DNA from 2 places in the Thalassospira sp. A40-3 genome. Region 1 is predicted to be linked to the other one. Evidence: riboswitches for the same ligand, from Rfam matches in the RefSeq annotation. Region 1 holds a riboswitch; the other holds the start of a gene.

Region 1 (3,415 bases):
CAACGGTTGTCGCGGTCCATGGCGTAATAACGGCCGGTGACTGTGGCGATTTCAACATTGGCATCACCGATCAGGGCGCGGAATTTCTCAAGGAACTTGGCGGCACTTTTCGGTGCGGTATCACGGCCATCAAGATAGGCGTGAATTTTTACCGGCACACCGGCACCTGCAATGATCTTGGCCAGGGCCGCCATGTGGGCCTGATGGGAATGCACCCCGCCTTCGGACAGAAGACCCGCGATATGGCAAACGCCATTGGAATCGGAAAGTTTGGCGATGATCTTTTTGACGGTGTCGGTATTGGCGATGGTGCCGGTTTTGACGGCCTCGTCAATTTTGGGCAGTTCCTGCATGACCACACGGCCAGCACCGAGGTTCATGTGACCGACTTCCGAGTTGCCCATCTGACCTTCGGGCAGGCCAACATCCAGACCGCAGGCCTTAAGAAACCCGGTCGGATTGTTGGCGTAAAGGTCATCCCAGACAGGCGTGTTGGCAAGGGCGACAGCGTTGTCCTTGCTTTCTTCGCGATAACCCCAGCCGTCCAGAATGCACAGCACCACAGGGCGCGGGCGCTTTACGGAATTCGATACAGTCACGTTCATAAACCCCACAGATAAAGGAAAAGGCTGAATGTCCCGTAAATATGGTGACTTACGGGCTCTTTCGCCATCAATCCCGCCATGCGGACAGGGTGGGTCAGTCTTCGCGCACGACGGGTACATCAATTACCCGGGCAATTTAGCACGATTACCGTTGCTTAACAGCATCTGCCGCAGAAAATTTTGCAGATGCAAACCAGTTCTTTTGACAGTGTCTAAAGACGCAGATAGTGTTCAATCTGACGGTGAACCTCTGAGGTGGCAGAAATGTTATCTCGCACCGTGACGGGAGAGTTCGGATATCACGCGATTTGCATGATGTGCGGCGCCGAAGGAGCAATGCCTCATAAACACTCTCAGGCAGATGGACCGTCACGGAAGAGGCTCTGGAGAGAGAAACCAAAAAGCGCCTGGGAGAAAGCGCTGGTCAGGTTTCCACCGAAGGATGAACGCCCCAAGCCGATCTTGATCGGGCAGGGCGGATAATCTCAGGTCAAGGGACAGAGGGGGCAAAAACACCGGTTCGTAAACAGCGCGAAAACAAGCGCGTTATTGAGCCGTGAAGGAGGCCCTTGATGACAAATCCCGCGACCGATCCCTCTTCGGGATCGCAAAAGAAATCCCAACATGACGTCAACCTGTCGGTTGTTGACCTTTACACAATCGGTATCGGTCCTTCGAGTTCGCATACGGTTGGCCCGATGCGCGCGGGATATCGTTTCTGCCTTGAGCTTGAGGCGCGCAATCTTTTACAAAAGTCCGGCAGTGTCGTGGTTGATCTTTATGGATCGCTTGCCCTGACCGGCAAGGGGCACGCAACCGATACCGCGGTGATCATGGGCCTGAATGGAAAGCGCCCGCGCAATATCGATCCTGATGATATTGTGCCGACTGTGAAGGCGATTGATGAAACCAGCCAGTTGCAGCTTTACGGGCAGTATCCGGTTGCCTTTAACCGCGATACCAATCTGGTGTTTCATTTCACCGAAACCCTGCCGCAGCATCCCAATGGCATGCGCATTACCGCCTTTGACCGCGATGGCGTGAAAATCCATACCCAGGAATATTTCTCGGTCGGGGGTGGCTTTATCGTATCCAGTGACGATCACGGTGCGGAATATTCCGGCGATAACATCACCTTGCCATTTCCGTTTTCGTCCGCCGACGAACTGATGGAAATCTGCAAGCGCGAAGGGCGCTCCATCGCGGAAATCATGATGGAGAATGAACAAAGCTGGCGCAGCTCCGATGAAACCATCGCCTTTGTTGATCGCGTTCATGACGCGATGATGAGCTGCATTGACCGTGGCATCCGCACTGACGGTATCTTGCCCGGTGGCCTGAATGTCAAACGTCGGGCATCGAACCTTTACAAGGAACTGACCGAAAAGCCCGAAGCTGGCCTGCGTGATCCGCTGACGGTGATTGACTGGGTCAATCTTTATGCCCTTGCCGTGAACGAAGAAAATGCCGCAGGCGGTCGGGTTGTGACCGCACCGACCAACGGGGCCGCAGGCGTTATTCCCGCCGTTCTGCGTTATTACGAAAAGTTCGGTGCCAACGCCAATCAGCACAAAATTCGTGAATTCCTTTTAACTGCGGCGGCCATCGGGTCGATCTATAAAAAGCGCGCCTCAATCTCGGCGGCCGAAGTTGGCTGTCAGGGCGAGGTCGGGGTTGCCTGTTCAATGGCGGCTGGCGCGCTGTGTGCCGTGCTGGGCGGAACGCCCGAACAGGTCGAAAACGCCGCCGAGATCGGTATGGAACATAACCTTGGCCTGACCTGCGATCCGATTGGCGGTCTGGTGCAGGTGCCCTGCATCGAACGCAACACCATGGGTGCGGTCAAGGCGATCAATGCTGCACGTCTGGCATTGCGCGGTGACGGCCAGCATACCGTTTCGCTTGATAAGGTGATCGAGACCATGCGCCAGACGGGACTCGACATGCAAAGCAAGTACAAGGAAACCAGCCAGGGCGGTCTTGCGGTCAATGTCAACGTGGTGGAGTGCTGATCCCAACTCTTAAGAATAGGGCAGAAAACCGGGCTTTCTGGCATCTGCAATGTAAATTAGACGGTTTTCTGCTTTTGTTTCTTGCGACTTGCGGTTGGTGTTTTGCTATGATTTGCCGACTAAAAATAGGGGCAAAGACCCCAATATCGGTTGGACATAGACATGAGCAAAAAACTGTTCCGCATTTACATCGCGGTCAGTCTGGATGGCTTCATTGCGCGTGCTAATGGTGCGGTGGACTGGTTGGGGGAATATGACCCGGCCGAGTTCGGCTTTGACGACTTTCTGGACTCCGTCGGTACGCTGATCATCGGGCGAAACACCTTTGATCAGGTGATGGAATTTGGCGACTGGCCCTATGAGGCCCGCCGCACAATCGTTTTGACTTCCCGCGATCTGCCCAAAGATCGGCCTGCCAATACCGAGGCCTATGGCGGGAGTATCATCGAACTGGTCGATCAATTGCGCGACCGGCGGTCGGCGGATGGTGACATCTGGGTCGTCGGCGGGGGCAGTGTGGTGACACAGTTCCTGTTTGGCGGGTTTGCCGATCAGCTTGATATCTTTACGATCCCGGAAGTGCTGGGGTCCGGCATTTCATTGTTCGGGCGCGATGCCGGGGGGATCAAACCCCGTCTTCTGGCGTCCGAGCGCTACAATTCCGGTGTCGTGCGCAGCCAGTACGGTTTGGCCTAAACCCGAAAAAAAACCAAAGCCCGCATCTGGTGAACCGGATGCGGGCTTTGTCGTTCTATGCCGTTTTGCGCGGGGTGAGGGCTCAGATCTCTTCAAGTGCCT
Region 2 (3,415 bases), 1.1 Mb from region 1:
ACCGCATGCTGGCGGTTGGTCGTGGCGTAGCAGATATCTTCCTTTTTCGGCACCGCGATTGACGGGAAACGCCGTTGCAGGATTTCAATGATCTTGGCGGTGTCATCAAGTGACAAGGTCGTCTGGGTCACGAAGGCCAGATTTTCCGGATCGCTGATTTCGATGGTTTCGGCGTCTTCCTCGGTCTCGACCAGGGTCATGCTGCCGGGCGGCAACTGGCCCATCGTGCCGATGACTTCGGGATGACCAGCGTGACCAATCAGAAGAATATGTTTGCCATCGGCGTGATGGCGTTCCGCCCCGCGATGGACTTTGGAGACCAGCGGGCAGGTCGCATCAAGATATTCAAGTTTGCGGGTTTCGGCCGCCTCGGGCACGGATTTCGGGACACCATGGGCCGAAAAGATCACCGGCACGCCATCGGGAACGGCATCAAGTTCGTCAACGAAAACGGCACCCATATCGCGCAGGCGATTGACCACGAATTTGTTATGCACGATTTCGTGGCGGACATAGACCGGTGCGCCATATTTTTCGAGTGCCTTTTCGACGATCTCGATGGCGCGATCAACCCCCGCGCAGAAACCGCGCGGATTGGCAAGAACGATCCGAAGGCTGGCTTTGTCAGACATGATACAGGTCCGGCTTTCCCAATTGCGTGCGGGCGTTGCCGACGCATTTTTCAAACATTCACGTTACATAACCTGCCTGATCATGCGGTGCAATGACTCTGGGGTAAATGGTCGGTGCGGGTTGGCCGAATTTTTGACGTTTTACACGGCCCAAGGCCTTTGAAGCGGGTTGTGCCGACATCCGCGACAGAATAGACTGCGCGCGGGCCGGTCGTCGCGATGCGGCCCGAAAACATTTGGTTTGATAGAGGCTTGGATGACAATCGGTAACGGACTTCGGCGCGTTTATGCATTGGGTATGGTCTCGCTTGGTGGATTGCTAAGCGCATGCGGCGGTGGCAACCCGTTCGAAGAACAGCCGGTCCCGGTTTGTCCGGCGGCCTATCTGCCAAAGGATACGGCAAAACTTGTCCAGTTCAGTGGTGCTGGCCGTGACCTGACCGATGTGATCGTCGAAGCCGAATTTACCGGATACCTCGGTGATTGCGGCTATGACCTTGATGACAAGGAACTTGATGTCATCATCAGCCCGATCATTACCGCCGAGCTTGGACCGGCAGCCCAGAACCGCAACGTTCAATTTAAATATTTCGTCGCCCTGCGCGACCCGAACGGCACCTTCATTCAGAAGTCGGTGTTTGACGTTAATATGGCGTTTGCCGACAATCTGAACATGGCACGCATCCGGGACGAACAGGTGACCCTGTCGGTGCCGCTGGACGATGTCTGGACCGGTCCGGATTACGAAATCTATCTTGGTTTCCAGCTGAGCGCGGACCAACTTGAGTATAATCGCCGCTTCGGAACCGATTGATTTTATTCGGGTTTGGTCATCTGAGACGCGGCAGGCCGATCGTGCCCGAAAAATAGGGGCTGGTCGGTTTGCGCGGAAACCCGTATAACAGAAACATACCCAAATGATGCACGTGGGAGAGGCCGCAGTCCTTATCGGATGAGCGGACGCCGAAGGAGCAACCACCCCGGAAACTCTCAGGCAACAGGACCGCGTGGAGATGGGACTCTGGAAAGCAGGTGACCTGAATTTCTGATCAGGAACACCTCGCCGAAGATGTAAGCAGACCGGCTTCCTACCCCGGATGTGATTCTTTCAGGCTCCAAAGACAGAGGGGGAATGTGGTTGGCCACTGGTCGGCTATATTTCGCAACGATTGTCCTGGAGAACCTGATGGCGGATCAAGAATCCGAACTTCTAAAAACTGCCCTTTATGATTTGCATGTGGAACTCGGTGCCAAAATGGTGCCGTTCGCTGGCTATGCCATGCCTGTGCAATATCCGCTTGGTGTGAAGGGCGAACATCTTCATACCCGTGCGAAGGCAGGCCTGTTTGATGTGTCCCATATGGGGCAGGTGCGTTTGACCGGCGAGAACCGCGTGGCGGAGCTTGAAAAGCTTGTGCCCGGTGATATCGCCATCCTCAAACCCGGTCGCACCCGCTATTCCGCGTTTACCCAGGACGACGGCACGATCCTTGATGATCTGATGATTACCAATGCGGGTGACAGCCTGTTTCTGGTGATCAATGCGGCCTGCAAGGACGATGATATCGTTCACATGCGTGCCAACCTTGGCGATGGTGTATCGCTTGAAGAAATCGATGACCGCGCGCTTCTGGCGCTTCAGGGCCCGGACGCGGCCAAGGTTCTGGCACGCTTTGCACCATCGGTTGCCGATCTGAAATTCATGAGCTTTGCCGAAGTCGACATCGCTGGCAGTCCGTGCTTTGTCACCCGTTCGGGTTACACTGGCGAAGACGGCTTTGAGATATCTGTACCCAACGCCGATGCCGAGGCGCTTGCACGCAAGCTGTTGGCCGAGGAAGAGGTCGAGGCGATTGGCCTTGGTGCACGTGATTCACTGCGCCTCGAAGCAGGTCTTTGCCTGTATGGTAACGACATTGATACCACCACGACCCCGGTTGAAGGGGATCTGAACTGGATCATTAATAAACGTCGCCGGGCCGAGGGTGGTTTCAAGGGCGCGGATGTGATCCTTGATCAGCTTGAACACGGTGCGGATCGCAAACGTGTCGGCATCAAGCCCGAAGGCAAGGCACCTGCACGCGAACACACCCAGATTTTGAACGCGGATGGCGAAGAAATCGGCGAGATTACATCGGGCGGGTTTGGCCCGACCGTCGATGGCCCGATTGCCATGGGGTATGTCGCAATTGAATTTGCCGAACCGGGTACCAAGGTCGATCTTATGGTGCGTGGCAAGGCGCGCCCGGCCGAGGTGGTCGAACTTCCGTTCGCGCCGCATCGTTATTTCCGCGGTTGAGAACCAGAATTTATCATAGAGAGAGCGGCGCTACGCTGCATTGGCACTGAATTGATCAACAGGGACAATGGAAGATGACTAAGAAATTTTCGCAGGAACATGAATGGATCGAGCTTGAAGACGGTGTGGCAACCGTTGGCATTACCGATTACGCGCAGCAGTCGCTGGGCGATATCGTCTATGTCGAGCTGCCGGAAGTTGGCAAGAAACTGACCAAGGATGGCGACGCCGCAGTTGTTGAATCGGTCAAGGCCGCCAGCGACGTTTACGCCCCGCTCGATGGTGAAATTGTCGAGGTTAACGAAGAGCTCGATGACAATCCTGCACTGGTCAATGAAGCCCCGGAATCGGATGGCTGGTTCTTTAGAATGACACTGACCGATGAATCCCAGCTTGATGAGCTGATGGATGAAGCTGCCTACAAAGACTTCGTCGAAGGCCTTTAAAACATGCGTTATCTCCCACTGACACGCGCTGATCGTGC

What was found. A riboswitch is a leader RNA that binds a small molecule or an ion and turns the genes downstream of it on or off. The one in region 1 is predicted to bind glycine.
Region 2: another riboswitch for glycine. It lies ahead of gcvT (glycine cleavage system aminomethyltransferase GcvT); the one in region 1 lies ahead of IT893_RS01705 (L-serine ammonia-lyase).

What each region holds. Positions count from the first base shown of each region.
Region 1 covers NZ_CP065428.1:376,937-380,351, forward strand. Annotated here, with positions in the region: gene gpmI (2,3-bisphosphoglycerate-independent phosphoglycerate mutase) at 1-605, opposite strand, end outside; glycine riboswitch at 879-984, shown strand; glycine riboswitch at 987-1,108, shown strand; gene IT893_RS01705 (L-serine ammonia-lyase) at 1,178-2,617, shown strand; gene IT893_RS01710 (dihydrofolate reductase family protein) at 2,780-3,313, shown strand; gene fabG (3-oxoacyl-ACP reductase FabG) at 3,396-3,415, opposite strand, start outside.
Region 2 covers NZ_CP065428.1:3,604,450-3,607,864, reverse strand. Annotated here, with positions in the region: gene ispH (4-hydroxy-3-methylbut-2-enyl diphosphate reductase) at 1-632, opposite strand, end outside; gene IT893_RS16570 (hypothetical protein) at 889-1,446, shown strand; glycine riboswitch at 1,550-1,648, shown strand; gene gcvT (glycine cleavage system aminomethyltransferase GcvT) at 1,819-2,931, shown strand; gene gcvH (glycine cleavage system protein GcvH) at 3,006-3,377, shown strand; gene gcvPA (aminomethyl-transferring glycine dehydrogenase subunit GcvPA) at 3,381-3,415, shown strand, end outside.